2 regions of the Xanthomonas sp. F4 genome follow, and region 2 is predicted to be linked to the other one. Evidence: riboswitches for the same ligand, from Rfam matches in the RefSeq annotation. Region 2 holds a riboswitch; the other holds the start of a gene.
What was found. Region 2 has a riboswitch for cobalamin ahead of FHR66_RS19190 (ribonucleoside-diphosphate reductase subunit alpha). Riboswitches for the same ligand answer to the same signal wherever they lie in the genome.

Region 1 (7,452 bases), on a different contig from region 2:
CCGCGGTTGGCCCGCGGCTATGCCGATGCGATGGAGTTCTGGCTGTATCACGCCGCCTTGCTGCAGCCGCGCGCGCTGGAACTGCGTTACGAGGACCTGGTGGCCGACCCGCAGGCGCAGGTGGCGCGGTTGGGGCAGTTCCTGCAACTGGAGCAGCCGGAACGCCTGCTGGAGTTCCAGCGGCATGCGCAGGGCAAGGGCTTCATCAGCACGCCGAGCTACGCGCAGGTGGTGGAGGGCATCAACCGCAAGGCCCTGGACCGCTGGCGTGCCTACCAGGATGCCTTCGCCCCGGTGCTGCCGGTACTGCAGCCGTTCCTGCAGCGCTGGGATTACCGCGGCGCTTGAGTCCCACGCGGTTGCCTGAATCGTTCCCGTCTGCCGGTTGAACGGCAAGGACGCCGCGTGCGCTGCAGCCGGTTGCAGTGGCGTTTTTGTCAGGCCCTGGCGCACGTTGGCACACCGAAACAACACCCCTCTTATAAAAAACTAACAAGTGCCTGACGGTCCTGTAATGGACCGCAGGCCCGAGGCATCCATTCCACCCGCCGCGCAGCCGCGCGTTCGGGACGCTTCGCGCCTGCGTGCAGCGCTGGCGCTTGTCGCACATCACATGAGGTCTTCCCGATGTCCGTAGCAAAGAACAGACTCGCCCACGCCGTTTGCCTGGCCATGGCGACGCTTCCCGCCACGCTCTATGCGCAGAGCGCCGCGCCGGCGGCGACCGCGTCCGGCGATGCGCCGGTGACCCTGGACAAGCTCACCGTCACCGGTTCGCTGGTGCGTCGCGTGGACGTGGAGACCGCCAGCCCGGTCGCCGTGGTCGATCGCCAGCAGATCCAGCAGAGCGGCAAGCAGACCCTGGGCGATCTGCTGCAGGCGCTGCCCGGCATCGCCGGTGCCGCCACCAACCCGCAGGTCAACAACGGCGGCGGCGACGGCGCCTCGACCATCTCGCTGCGCGGCCTCGGCGACGAGCGCACGCTGATCCTGATCGACGGCCACCGCATCCAGAACAACGACGTCAACTCGATCCCGGCCAACATGATCGACCACGTCGAAGTGCTGAAGGTCGGCGCCTCGGCGATGTACGGCTCCGACGCCATCGGCGGCGTGGTCAACTTCATCCTGCGCAAGAACTTTGAAGGCGGCGAAGTCTCGGCCAACTATGGCCAGACCAGCCGCGGCGACGGCGCGCGCCAGGGCGGCAGCTTCACCTTCGGCAAGACCTGGGACCGCGGCAACGTCGTGGTCGGCCTGGACTACAACAAGCAGAAGGAGGTCTCCACCGCCAACCGCGCGTTCTCCAAGTACGCGATGTACCTGTCCAGCGGCAGCGTCTACAAGGGCGGTTCCGCGCGCACGCCGACCGGCTACTACAAGCTGCCGGCGGCGACCCTGGCGGCCAACGGCTGCGCCGCCGACGGCGCGCTGACCGGTAACGGCAGCGGTGGCTACAAGTGCTACAGCTCCTCGGCCGATTCCTACAACTACGAGGCGCAGAACCTGCTGCTGACCCCGCAGCAGCGCGTCGGCGGCTTCGTGCTCGGCAGCTTCAACATCACCGACTCGATGCAGGCGTACGTCAACGCCTACCACAACCACACCATGTCCAACTTTGCGATCGCGCCGCTGCCGCTCGACGCGCAGAACGACGGCATCACCATCGCCGCCAACAATCCGTACAACCCGTTCGGTGTGGAGTTCGGCCCCAACGGCTACGAGTATCAGACGCGCTTCACCTCGCTCGGCCAGCGCGAAGGCTTCTACGACACCGCCACCGATCAGGACGTGATCGGCCTGAAGGGCGGCATCGGCGACAGCAGCTGGGTGTGGGACGCCAACTTCAACTACGGCCACTACCGCCAGCGCAACTGGAGCCACGGCTACGTCGATTACGCCGCGCTGCAGAACGCCATCAACGCCGGGCAGGTCAACATCCTCGACCAGGGCAGCCCGACCACGGTCGCCTGGCTGCAGAGCAACGAGTCGATCCCGCGCCAGGAAACCACCACCATCATGCGCCAGTGGGAAGCCAGCGCCAACGGCAGCCTGTGGGACATGCCGGCCGGCGCCGCGCAGCTGGCCGTCGGTGCGCTGTACCGCAAGGAGAGCCTGAGCTCCAGCGTGTCGGCCAACGCGCTGATCAACAGCGACAACACCTGTGCGGTTTCCTCCGAAGCCTGCGCCTCGCCGCTGAGCGGCAGCTTCAACGTCAAGGAAGCCTACGCGCAGTTGTTCATGCCGGTGCTGGAGCAGTCCTCGCCGATCGGCGCGCTCAACCTGACGCTGAGCGACCGCTACTCCGACTACAGCAGCGTGCGGTCGGGCAACAACAGCGCCTCGTTCCAGGTGGAATGGCGGCCGATCCACGACCTGATGGTGCGTGGCACCGCGGCGCAGGTGTTCCGCGCGCCGACCATCACCGACATCTACCAGGGCCCGACCGCCGACGCGCCGAACTTCATCGATCCGTGCGTCGGCTATAGCGGCAGCGGCCATGACAACGCCTGCGCCGGCGTGCCGGCCGGCTTCAGCGGCACGGGCCTTTCGCAGACCAACGCGATCAAGTCCGGTGCCACCTATGTCGGCTACCAGCTCAAGCCGGAGAAGGGCACCTCGTTCGACTACGGCCTGGTCTACAGCCCCGAGTACGTGCCGGGCCTGTCGGTCAACCTCGACTGGTGGAAGGTCAAGCTCAATGATCTGATCCAGCCGATCTCCGCGCAGACCGTGGCCGACCTCTGCTACAACGACAACAACAGCCCGTACTGCAGCTACATCCACCGCTATCCCGCCAGCAGCGTCAGCGCCGGCAACATCGACTACATCCAGACGCCGGTGGTGAACATCGGCAAGCTCAATACCCAGGGCATCGACCTGGGCGCGAGCTACGCGCTGCCCGCCACCGACTACGGCAAGTTCACCGTGACCGTGGACAGCACCTACCTGCACCGCTACGACATCGACACCGGGGACACGGTGGTGCACATGGCCGGCCGCTACAACTCGTCCTACGGCAACTACGCGCACTGGCGCGCGCATGCCCTGCTCGGCTGGAAGCTGGGCAACTGGGATGCGAGCTGGACCACGCGCTGGATCGGCAAGATGCAGGTCGGCAGCGGCGACCTGACCCAGAACATGTCCGCCGACGCGCAGTTCAAGGGCGTGGTGCTGGACTACGGCAGCTACATGTACCACGCGCTGCAGGTGGGTTACGACATGGCCGGGGCGAACCTGCGCCTGGATCTGGGCGTGGACAACCTGACCAACAAGCAGCCGCCGATGATGTATCAGAACAACGTGTTGAACGCGAACACCGACGTGAGCACCTACGACACGCTGGGCCGTTACTACTGGATGCGTGCCACGTACAAGTTCTAATGCGCAGCAAGGTGTTGCGAAGTAAATGGCATCGGCGCCTCTTCATGGGGCGCTGATTCCAAGTGGGTAATGCCTGGTTGTCGGTTTGGTGCTGGTGAGGATTTCCCGAACACGCCATCAATTTCAACGGCAAGTTATGGATTCTTCCCGCAGAACTCATGATGTTGGTCGCGCAGCGCCACCCAACTCCCTGGGTGGCGCTGCGCAGTGCCATCACTGCATCCTGTCCACCTACCTGAACTTCACTGACAGGCCGGCCTGACCGAAGGCGCCGGCATGGCGGGATGGGCGCGCACCGTCGCCGCACATCCCCAATCCCGAATCCCCAATCCCGGCCGAAACAGGCGCCGCGGCGCTCACCCCGCGCCGTGCAGATGCTCGAACAGGATGGTGCTGCCGATCGCGATCAGCAGGGCGCCGCCGACGATCTCCGCCCGCTTGCCGGCCAGCGCGCCGAGCGCGCGGCCGAGCATGATGCCCAGGGTGACCATGGTCAGCGTGCACAGGCCGATGATCGCCGCGACCTCGACGATGTTCACGTCCAGGAAGGCCAGGCCGACGCCGACCGCCATCGCGTCGATGCTGGTGGCGAACCCGGTGGCGGCCAGGCTCCAGAAGCCGTGACGCTTGGGCGCGGCCTCGTCGGGCGCGTCGGACTCCGGCTTGAGGCCGGCGACGATCATGTGCACGCCCAGCGCGCCGAGCAGGCCGAAGGCGATCCAGTGGTCGAAGGCGACCACGTACTTGGACGCGGCCTGGCCCAGCACCCAGCCCAGCGCCGGGGTCAGCGCCTCGATGCAGCCGAAGATCAGGCCGGCGCGCAGCGCGTCGGCCCAGCGCGGACGTTGCATCGCCGCGCCCTTGCCAACCGCGGCGGCGAAGGCGTCGGTCGACATGGCGATGCCGAGCAGGAGAATCGAAAGAAACGACATGGGGAACCGTACCGGGACAGGCGACAACGACGAGCGCGCGCGCCCGGCCTTCGCCTTGCGCACTCGCCGCTGGTCTCGCCAACCGAACTGGCTGCCCGTACCACGGCGCATCGGCCGAGTGTGTTGACACGGGCGCTGTCCGCGCAGGTCGGACAGCAGGCTACTCCCCAAGGGGACGCGCAGTCTAACAGCCGTCAATTGCGGCGAACATACCTGGAACGCACGCGAACCTGCAGCTTCTCTTCTTAGCATCGGCTATAGCGGCGCGTGCAGGCCGGCGTTCCGCGTGGGGTGCTGCGATGGCCCGCAGCGCCCGTGATCACTGCAGCGCATTCGGTTGATCGCTGCAGGGAATCCGGTGTCGCCGCTGCGGCGCTGTGCATGCTGGTGATACGCGCCGCCTGCTGAGGCGAACGCGGCTGTGTGCGGTCGGCAATGGCGGCGCTGCGTGCCGACGCCAACACCGCGCGCTGCGCTGCAGCGTGTTGCCGTCGCCGCGGCGCGACTACACTGGCCACGCTTCAGGTGCCTGGTCGTCGCAAGACGCACCGGGTGAAACGGGAAGCCGGTCCGATGCCGGCGCTGCCCCCGCAACGGTAGGCGAGAACACCCGACAACAGACCACTGCGCAAGCGGGAAGGTGTCGGGGTGATGCGGTCGCGCATTGCTCGCAAGCCCGGAGACCGGCCTGACGTGGACGTCCTGCGACGTTCTTTCTCGGGTGTTGCGGTGGGCAACCTGACGAGCGGAACGACGTCGGGGCCCTTGCGCCGCGCGTTCGCTTGTCCTGTCCATCGCCGCCCGCCCGGTGGTGATGCGATGAGGAGACAGGACCCGTGAACCAGATGACCCGGACCGGCGCCGACGTGGCGACCGTCAAGCTCTTGATCGACGGTGCGTTCGTCGAATCCAGCAGCAGCCAATGGCGCGAGGTCGTCGATCCGGCGACCCAGGACGTGCTCGCGCGCGTGCCGTTCGCCACGGCCGCGGAAGTGGATGCCGCCGTGGCCGCCGCGCAACGCGCGTTCGCGAGTTGGCGCAAGACGCCGATCGGCACCCGCGCGCGGATCTTCCTGGCCTATCAGCAACTGATCCGTGCGCACATGGGCGAGCTGGCGGCGATCCTCACCCGCGAGCAGGGCAAGACCCTGGCGGACGCGGAAGGCGACGTGTTCCGCGGCCTGGAAGTGGTGGAACAGGCCGCGGCGATCGGCAACCTGCAGCTCGGCGAACTGGCCAACAACGTCGCCAACGGCGTGGATACCTACACGCTCTTGCAGCCGTTGGGCGTGTGCGCCGGCATCACCCCGTTCAACTTCCCGGCGATGATCCCGCTGTGGATGTTCCCGATGGCCATCGCCACCGGCAACACCTTCGTGCTCAAGCCATCCGAGCAGGATCCGCTGGTGACCATGCGCCTGGTCGAACTGGCGGTGCAGGCGGGCGTGCCCAAGGGCGTGCTGAACGTCGTGCATGGCGGCGCCGAGGTGGTCGATGCGCTGTGCGACCACGCCGACATCAAGGCGCTGTCGTTCGTCGGCTCCACCAAGGTCGGCACCCACGTCTACCGGCGTGCGGCGCTGGCCGGCAAACGCGTGCAATGCATGATGGGCGCGAAGAACCATGCGGTGGTGTTGCCGGATGCGGCGCGCGAGCAGACCCTCGACGCGTTGGTGGGGGCGGCCTTCGGCGCCGCCGGCCAGCGCTGCATGGCCGCTTCGACGCTGGTGCTGGTCGGCGAGGCGCGGCAGTGGATTCCGGCGCTGGTGGCCAAGGCGCAGACGCTCAAGGTCAACGCCGGCAGCGAACCCGGCACCGATCTGGGGCCGGTGATCTCGCGCAGTGCGCGCGAGCGCATCGAAGCGCTGATCGCCACCGGCATCGCCGAGGGCGCGACGCTGGAACTGGACGGACGCAACCCGACGGTGCCCGGATTCGCTCATGGCAACTTCGTCGGCCCGACGATCTTCTCCGGGGTCGCGCCGGGCATGCGCATCTACGACGAGGAGATCTTCGGCCCGGTGCTGGTGATCCTGGAGGCGGCTACGCTGGAAGATGCGATCGCCCTGGTCAACGTCAATCCGAACGGCAACGGCACGGCGCTGTTCACCCAGTCCGGCGCCGCCGCACGCAAGTTCCAGGAGGAGATCGATGTCGGCCAGGTCGGCATCAACGTGCCGATTCCGGTGCCGGTGCCGCTGTTCTCGTTCACCGGTTCGCGTGCCTCCAAGCTCGGCGACCTCGGCCCCTACGGCAAGCAGGCGGTGCAGTTCTACACGCAGACCAAGACCGTCACTGCGCGCTGGTTCGACGATGCCGGCGCCGGGCAGGGCGTCAACACCACGATCCGCCTGTCGTGATGGCCGCGGCGATGCAGTGGCCGCTGGAGCAGTCGGCCGATGTCGGGCTGGACGAGGCGCAGCGCGCCTATCGCGAGGCCGCGCGCGGCTTCGCCCAGGCCGAACTGGCGCCGCACGCGGCGCGCTGGGACGCGGACGGGATCTTTCCGCGCGAGGCGATCGGCAAGGCCGGCGAACTCGGCTTCTGCGGCCTGTACGTGGACGAGCACGCCGGCGGCAGCGGGCTGTCGCGCCTGGATGCGGCGATCGTGTTCGAGGAACTGGCCGCGGTCGATCCGTCCACCGCGGCCTTCATCAGCATCCACAACATGGCCACCTGGATGCTGACCCGTTTCGCCACGCCGGCCGTGTGCAGGGACTGGGGCGCGGCGTTGGCCAGTGGCGCCAAGCTCGCCTCGTACTGCCTGACCGAACCCGGTGCCGGCTCCGACGCGGCCGCGCTGAAGACCCGGGCGGTGCGCGATGGTGACGGCTACCGCATCGACGGCAGCAAGGCGTTCATTTCCGGCGCCGGCGCGACCGACCTGCTGGTGGTGATGGCGCGCACCGGCGAGGACGGCCCGCGCGGCATCAGCGCGTTCGCTGTGCCGGCCGATGCGGCGGGCATCGCCTATGGGCGCAACGAGGACAAGCTGGGCTGGCACAGCCAGCCGACCCGCGCGGTGAGTTTCGACGGCGTGCGCGTGCCGCTCGCGCATCGCCTGGGCGAAGAGGGCGAGGGCTTCCGCATCGCGATGCGCGGCCTCGATGGCGGCCGCCTCAACATCGCTGCGTGC
Region 2 (7,452 bases):
AAGGCTTTCGCCCTTTCGGGCGAGTTACTTTTCTTTGCTCGCGCAAAGAAAAGGTAACCAAAAGAAAGCGCGCCCTGCCTCGCGCCCTCCGCGCTACGCGCTCCGGGTCCGCGGATGCACCGGGGATTCGCGGAAGGGGCATCCTGCCCCTGCCGCGAACGGCGTACATCCATGTACGCCGCCCTTCGGGTTTTTCCCCGGTCCATCCGCCGCTGCGGAAGGGAACCCGGTAAGTCAAAAGCCAAAGCAACATCAACATCAACATCAACAGCAAAAGCAAAAGCAAAAGCAGAAGCAGAAGCTATTGCGGATACAGCGCATGCATACGTCATTGCACTGGTGATGCGCCTGCCTAGGCGCACGCCGGCACAGCCGCCTATACGCCACGCACAACCGCGCCTGCAGCTTCTTCCGGAACCAGGGTGATTGCGTGTCCACCACGATCAACAGCCGACATGGGCCGCCACGTGCAGCGCATTCGCTGGCGGACACTGCAATGACGCAGGTGTGCGCAGCAGTCGCAGTCGCCTCGGCCTTTGCTGTTGATGTTGCTTCGGCTTTTGACTCACCGGGTTCCCTTCCGCAGCGGCGGCCAGCCCGGGGGAAAACCCCGAAGGGGCGGCGCACAGGGACGTGCGCCGTTCGCGGCAGGGGCAGGATGCCCCTTCCGCGAATCCCCGGGATGGACGCGGACCCGGAGCGCGTTAGCGCGGAGGGCGCGAGGCAGGGTGTGCTTTCTTTTGGTTACTTTTCTTTGCACAAGCAAAGAAAAGTAACTCGCCCGAAAGGGCGAAAGCCTTTGCCTTTGCCTTTGCTGCTTGAGATTTGCGCTTCGGACAAGCACAACCGCAAGAGTCGGCTTAGCAGCGACAGGCTCTATCGGTGAAGCCCGTCGCGGCTGAAGCCGGTCCTACGAGAGCATGAGCGCGCTCAGCCCAAGTGCGTGCGCACCACTTCGTCGATCTTGGCCGGCGGCACGAAGCCGGGCACGCGCGCCACTTCCTCGCCCTGGCGGAACAGCATCAGGGTCGGGGTCTGGCGCAGGCCCTGGGCGCGGAAGAAGTCCTCGCCCACGTCTTCCATCTTCACCTTGAGCAAGGTCACGCCCTGCGCACTCTCACCCTCGGCGAAGCGCTCCAGCGACTTGTCGAGCATGCGGCAGCCGGGGCAGTTGTCCTTGTTGAAATCGGCCAGCACGCGCGGGTGGGCGGCGAGCGCATCGGCGAACTGTTCGGCGCTGGAGACGGTGATGGTGGTGAGCATGCAACGGAACCTTGTCTGATGTCGGAAGAAGCCCGGCGTACGATGGCGACACCGGCAATGCCAGGAAAACGAAGGAACGACGACGGCGTCAGCCGCTGCCCTGCAGCGGCAACACCCTCGCAGCGAATCCGGCCGCACCGGCGGACGGGGGCTCGACAGCGGCCACCGGCACGGCATCTGCCGACGACGCCCGCGCCGCGCGCAACGCCAGCACCTGCGCGCACCAGGCGTCGATCGCCGTGTTGTCACGGTCGCCATGCGGCATCTGTTCGATCTCAAGCAACGGATAGGCGCTGTCGAAGAACCGCGCAATGCGCTTGACCGCACCGCAGTAATACTCCAGCCCCCACTGCGTCTCGCCAGTGCCGAACGCCGCGACCTCGATCGCCTTGCCGGTCGCCTCGACCAGCTCGGCGATGTAGCGCTTCATCTCCGCCGGCGTGCGCCCGGCGTTGTCGCTCCAGCTGCCGAGCAGGTGCAGGTCGAAGTCCGCCGCGCGCGCGGCATCGCCGAGCGCGCCCTGCAGCGTCTGCAGGTCGGTATGGATCCAGGTCACCGCGTGCCCAGCCGCCTCGCACTGCGCATGCACGCGGCGGGCGACGTCGCGGGTGTTGCCGCTGAGCGAAGCGTAGGCGAGCAGGATACGCATGGAGCCGGGATTGGGGAGTCGGGATTGGGGATTCGAAAGAGCGGGTCGACGTGGTTTCCACCCGTCGCGCAGAACAAATTCCTGCGCACGGGATCAGGGACTGGGAAAAGCGGGTTCCACGTTGCTGCTACGAATCCCGAATGCCGAATCCCAAATCCCGGCCCCTCAAAGATCGTCGAAACCGTTGTCCGAGTTGGTCTTCTTGTAGCTGGCGTTGCGCATCTCGAAGAAGTCGGTCTTGGTCTCGGTGAAGTTGTCGGCGTAGGCCTTGATCCACGGCATCACGTTGTCGCTGGCGCCGCTGTACAGCTTCTCGATGCCGAGCATGCCGGACATCTTGTTGGCGCGGTACTTCACGTATTGGATCATTTCGTCCACGTCGATACCCTCGATGCCGTCGAGCACTTCCGAGGACCACTCGGTCTCCAGGCGGATCGCGTGTTCGAAGGCCTGGTGCACGTAGTCGGTCAGCTCGTTGGTCTGCAGCTCGGCGTTCTCGCCGATGATGGCGCGGATCAGCTCGCTGATGAACTTGGTGTGGGCCAGTTCGTCGCGGTTGATGAAGCTGATGATCTTGCCGGTGCCGGTCATGCGGTTCTGCCGCACCAGGTTGTAGAAATACGCGAAGCCGGAATAGAAGTTGATGCCTTCCAGGATCGAGGACTGGATCAGCGAGCGCAGCAGGGTCTCGGCGGTCTTCTCGCGCATGAAGTCGTCGTAGGCCTGCATGATCGGCTGGTTGCGCGCGATGATGGTCGGGTGCGTCCGCGCGATCTCGAACACGCGGTTCTGGTCAGCCAGGCCGGCGATCGACGCCAGCACGTACGAGTAGCTCTCGTTGTGGATCACTTCCTGCTGGCCGATGATCGCGGCATTGGCGTGCGCGGCCGGGTCGGTGATGTATTCGGCGACGTTGTAGATGAAGCGCGTCTGCGGCGAATCCAGCGTGGCCAGCAGGCCGATGATCGAGTCGTAGGCGTTCTTCTCGCGCGCCGACAGCTCCCCGTACTGCTTGGCATCGCCCTTCATGTCCACTTCGTCGGGGATCCAGAAGTTGGTCGACAGCTCCTTGTACGCCCGGTAGAAGGACGGATACGGGATGTCGTTCCAGTTGAGGATGCCGCTGGTGGTGCCGTTGATGATGCCGGTGGAGCGGTTGGGGTGCAGCGGTTCGAGGATCTTGATGCGGTCGAGCGCGATGGCCATGGATTTGCTTCGTCAAGTCGGGTGAACGGCGCCGGCGGGCGGCGCGGGAATGCGAAACGCGCGGCGGCCATGGGCCGCCGCGCGCCGGTGGCGTCAGACGCCGGCGATCAGCTCGAGCACCACTCGCACTCGCTGATGTCGATGTCGTTGGAACGCACGTAGTAGGTGGTCTTCAGGCCTTCCTTCCACGCGGTCATGTGCAGGTCCAGCAGGGTGCTGGCGCGGATGCCGCTGGGCACGTAGAAGTTGAAGCTGATCGACTGGTCGACGTGGCGCTGGCGGCGCGCGTTCTGGCGCACGCTGGCGAACTGGTCGACCTTGTAGGCGCCCTTCTCGTAGTACGGGTAGGTGTCCACGGTCAGCCCCGGCGCCACCACCGGACGGCGGAAATCCTTCTTCTCTTCATAGTAGAACGCGCTGTAGATCGGGTCGATCGACGCAGTGGAGCCGGCGATCTGCGCGGTGCTCATGTTCGGCGCCACCGCCACCATCCAGGCGTTGCGCACGCCATGCACGCTCACCTGCGCGGCCAGTTCCTGCCACTCGGCGCTGTCGTAGCCGCGCTTGCTGAAGTACTCGCCGTTCTGCCAGTCGCTGCCCTTGAACACCTTGTACGCGCCCTTCTCCTTGGCCAGCGCCAGGCTCGCCTGGATGGTCAGGTAGTTGATGCGCTCGTACAGCTCATCGCTGTAGTCTTCGGCCGCACGCGAGTTCCAGTCGATGCCCTTCTGCGCCAGCAGGTGGTGCCAGCCGAAGGTGCCCAGACCGATCGCGCGGTACTTCTGGTTGGTGATGGTGGCCTGCGGCACCGGCAGCTCGTTGAGGTCGATGACGTTGTCGAGCATGCGCACCTGCACGCGGATCAGCCGCTCCAGGATGTCCGGCGACAGCAGGTCCGGCTGCGCGGTGACCGCGCGGCCCAGGTTCACCGAGGACAGGTTGCACACGACGAAGTCGCCGGCCTGCTTGGTGGTGACGATCTGGTCGCCGCTGATCATCTCCTGGATGACCCGCGTCGGGCTCATGTTCTGCAGGATCTCGGTGCACAGGTTGCTGGAATAGACCATGCCCTGGTGCTTGTTCGGGTTCATGCGATTGACTTCGTCGCGATAGAACATGAACGGGTTGCCGGTCTCCAGCTGGCTGACCATGATCCGCTTGAACATGTCGATGGCCTTGACCACCTTGCGGCCGATGCGCTCGTCGGCCACCACTTCCTCGTAACGCGCGCGGAAGCTGCCTTCGCCGCGCTTCTCGTCGAAGAAGTCCTGCAGGTACCAGCCCTTGACCTCCTTCACCTCGTGCGGGTCGAACAGGTACCACTCGCCGCGGCGCTCGACCGCTTCCATGAAGATGTCCGGCACGCACACCGCGGTGAACACGTCGTGCGCGCGCAGGCGCTGGTCGCCGTTGTTCAGGCGCAGGTCCAGGAACGCCTCGATGTCGCGGTGCCAGATGTCCAGGTACACGGCGATGGCGCCCTTGCGCTGGCCGAGCTGGTCCACCGACACGGCGGTGTTGTTGAGCTGCTTGATCCACGGCACCACGCCGCCGCTGGAGTTCTTGACCCCGCGGATCGCCGAGCCGGAGGAACGCACGTAGCCCAGGTAGGCGCCGACGCCGCCGCCGTGCTTGGACACGCGCGCCACGTCGGTGTTGGAGTCGTAGATGCCCTGCAGGCTGTCGTCGACGGTGTCGATGAAGCAGCTCGACAGCTGCCCGCCGATCTTGCCGGCGTTGGCCAGGGTCGGGGTGGCCACTGTCATGTACAGGTTGGACAGCGCCCAGTAGGCCTCGCCGACCAGCTGCATGCGGCGCTCGCGCGGCTTCTCGTCCTGCATCAGGTACAGGGCGATGGTCAGCCAGCGCTCCTGCGGCAGTTCGTAGACCTTGCGCGAGTTATCGGTGGCCAGGTAACGCGTGGCCAGCAGGTACAGGCCGTTGTACGCGAACAGCTTGTCGCGCTCCGGATCGATCATGCGGCCGGCTTCGGCCAGTTCGTCCTTGGAGTAGTTCTTGAGGATGTCGATCGAGTACACGCCGCGGTCGGCCAGGCTTTCCTGCAGACCGACATAGGAGCCGTACTTCTCGCCGGCATCGTAGAAACGGTTCTTGCTGGCGCGCTTGTACAGGCGGTCCAGGTACAGGCGCGCGGCGAAGTACTCCCACTCCGGCGTGGCGATGTCCACGCGCGACTCGGCCTCGCGGATCAGGTAGTCGACCATGTCGTCGGCCGACAGGCTTTCCCTCTTCTCGATGAAGGCGAAGGCCTTGCGCTCGTAGTCGCTCACGTCCAGCTGCGGGAACTCGGCGTGGATCCGGTCCAGGGTGCGCTGCAGGCGCGAACGGTCGAAGGCCATGCGGCGGTTGCCGCCGTCCTTGACGATCCAGGTCACGGCGCGCTGGTCGTTGCTCGGCTCGCTGCTGGCCGGCTCCGGCTGGGCGGTGGCGGCAGTGGCGGCGGCGGTCGTGGGGTCGACGGCGGCGTCGACGGACGCGGTGGCCGGCAGGCTGTGGGTCTGGCTCATGAAGGTCTCCAAGCGTGGTGCACGCGGCCGCCCGACCCTCGCAGGCAGCGGTCCGACCGGGTCCGAAGGGGCAGGCGGTGTCGCGAAGACTGCAAACGGCGCAGGCACCGGGCCTGCGGGCGGTCATCGCTGCACCGACCATCTCCCCCCGGAGATCGCGCGGTCGGCGCCGCGCGGTGTGCTTCGCGCGGCTGTCGGCAGGTCTTCGGGCTGATGGGCAACGGCCGTGGCCGGTTCCTAGCCCGTCGCTTCCCAAGGCGGGCGCCTCAGTGCGGATGACGGGTTCGTTCCCAATTACCGCTGCGGGGCAGCGCCGGAATTGGCGTTGGCACGCCGCACCGGCTTCCCTTTTGATCCCGCGGCTTGGGGCCGCCGGAACCGACCACCCCAAGATAGTGTGGTCGGTCGACGACGTCAACGCTAAATATGGGTCAAATTACGAAAACCTAAGCCTGGCAACGGTTTGCCGTCGGCAGCCGGTTTCGGCCCCGCCGCGGAGAACGTTCGCGGCCATAACGGGGCCGTGAAGCCGGGCCCCGGAAAGGGCCAAGATGCCATCGAAACGGCCCGCCGGCCGCCCGGCGCGCGCCCTCCCCGGCCATCCGCGCCGCCGGTCGGCTCAGTCGCCTTGCTTGTGCTTGTGCGGCTTGAGGGATTTCGTGTTTCCCGGAATGTCCTTGTTGTCCCGCTGACGCCGATCCGGCTTGCCGGTGCTCTTTGCGATGCGCCTGGGGCCAGGCTTGATGCCCATCATCACACTCCACGGGGGGGCGACCGAAGCAATCGAAGCCACATCTTCAACGTGCAGCGGCCTCAGGCCGCCATGCACTGCTGCAACAGCAACGGCAGCGCCACCGCCGCGCTGTCGCGCCAGTGCAGATCGGCGCGCACCGACAGCGCGCTGGGTTCGGGGTTGATCTCGACCACGCAGGCGCCGCGCTCCTTGGCCTGCAGCGGCAGGCTGGCGGCCGGATAGACCAGGCCGGAACTGCCGATCACCAGCACCAGGTCGGCGGCGTCCGCCGCGGTCTGCGCGCGCGTCCACTCCGCCGCCGGCAGCGCTTCGCCGAACCACACCACGCCCGGGCGCACCGTGCCGCCGCAGGCCGCGCACACCGGCGGCGCCAGGCGCTGGCTCGGCGTGTGCACGTCCACCGGCGGCAGCAGCCCGCGCCAGGGCTGGCCGCAGTCGCTGCAGCGCAGCGCCGACAGGCGGCCGTGCACATGCGCGGCGACCTCGCTGCCGGCGCGCTGGTGCAGGTCGTCCACGTTCTGGGTCACCAGCGTGGTGTGGCGGACCTCGGCCAGGCGCGCCAGCGCAAGATGCCCGGCATGCGGCTGCGCCAGCGCCACGATCGCCATGCGCCAGCGGTACCAGCCCCAGACCAGGGCCGGATCGGCGCGCCAGGCGTCCTCGGTGGCCAGTTGCTCGGGATCGAAGCGCGACCACAGGCTGTCGTCCTGGCCGCGAAAGGTCGGCACCCCGCTCTCGGCGGACATGCCGGCACCGGTCAGCACCAGCACACGACGCGCGCCCTGCAGGAAGGCGGCGACGGTCTCGGCGTTGTAGGCGGAACTGAGCATGGCGCGCCCGATTTGATGGAGCGCAAACTATTACATTGACGTAGGGCGGCCTCAATGTGCGCGGCAACACGCGCGGCACCCGCAACGCGAACGGGCGGCCACTGGCCGCCCGTCGCTTACCGCCATGGACCGGCGCACGCACCGGCCAAGACATCCCGCTCGCTGGCTCAGCCGAGCACGACCAGCTTGACGTCGATATTGCCGCGGGTGGCGTTGGAGTAC

Region 1: it holds a riboswitch for cobalamin, as region 2 does, so the genes downstream of both, FHR66_RS16490 (CoA-acylating methylmalonate-semialdehyde dehydrogenase) here and FHR66_RS19190 (ribonucleoside-diphosphate reductase subunit alpha) in region 2, are expected to answer to the same signal.

The regions. Positions count from the first base shown of each region.
Region 1 covers NZ_JAASQX010000005.1:174,321-181,772, forward strand. The annotation lists gene FHR66_RS16475 (tetratricopeptide repeat-containing sulfotransferase family protein) at 1-348, shown strand, start outside; gene FHR66_RS16480 (TonB-dependent receptor) at 673-3,384, shown strand; gene mntP (manganese efflux pump MntP) at 3,741-4,316, opposite strand; cobalamin riboswitch at 4,823-5,022, shown strand; gene FHR66_RS16490 (CoA-acylating methylmalonate-semialdehyde dehydrogenase) at 5,162-6,676, shown strand; gene FHR66_RS16495 (acyl-CoA dehydrogenase family protein) at 6,676-7,452, shown strand, end outside.
Region 2 covers NZ_JAASQX010000008.1:6,428-13,879, reverse strand. The annotation lists gene FHR66_RS19205 (thioredoxin family protein) at 931-1,263, opposite strand; gene FHR66_RS19200 (flavodoxin) at 1,352-1,912, opposite strand; gene FHR66_RS19195 (ribonucleotide-diphosphate reductase subunit beta) at 2,078-3,118, opposite strand; gene FHR66_RS19190 (ribonucleoside-diphosphate reductase subunit alpha) at 3,226-5,646, opposite strand; cobalamin riboswitch at 5,826-6,044, opposite strand; gene FHR66_RS21195 (hypothetical protein) at 6,266-6,397, opposite strand; gene FHR66_RS19185 (SIR2 family NAD-dependent protein deacylase) at 6,460-7,230, opposite strand; gene FHR66_RS19180 (organic hydroperoxide resistance protein) at 7,398-7,452, opposite strand, start outside.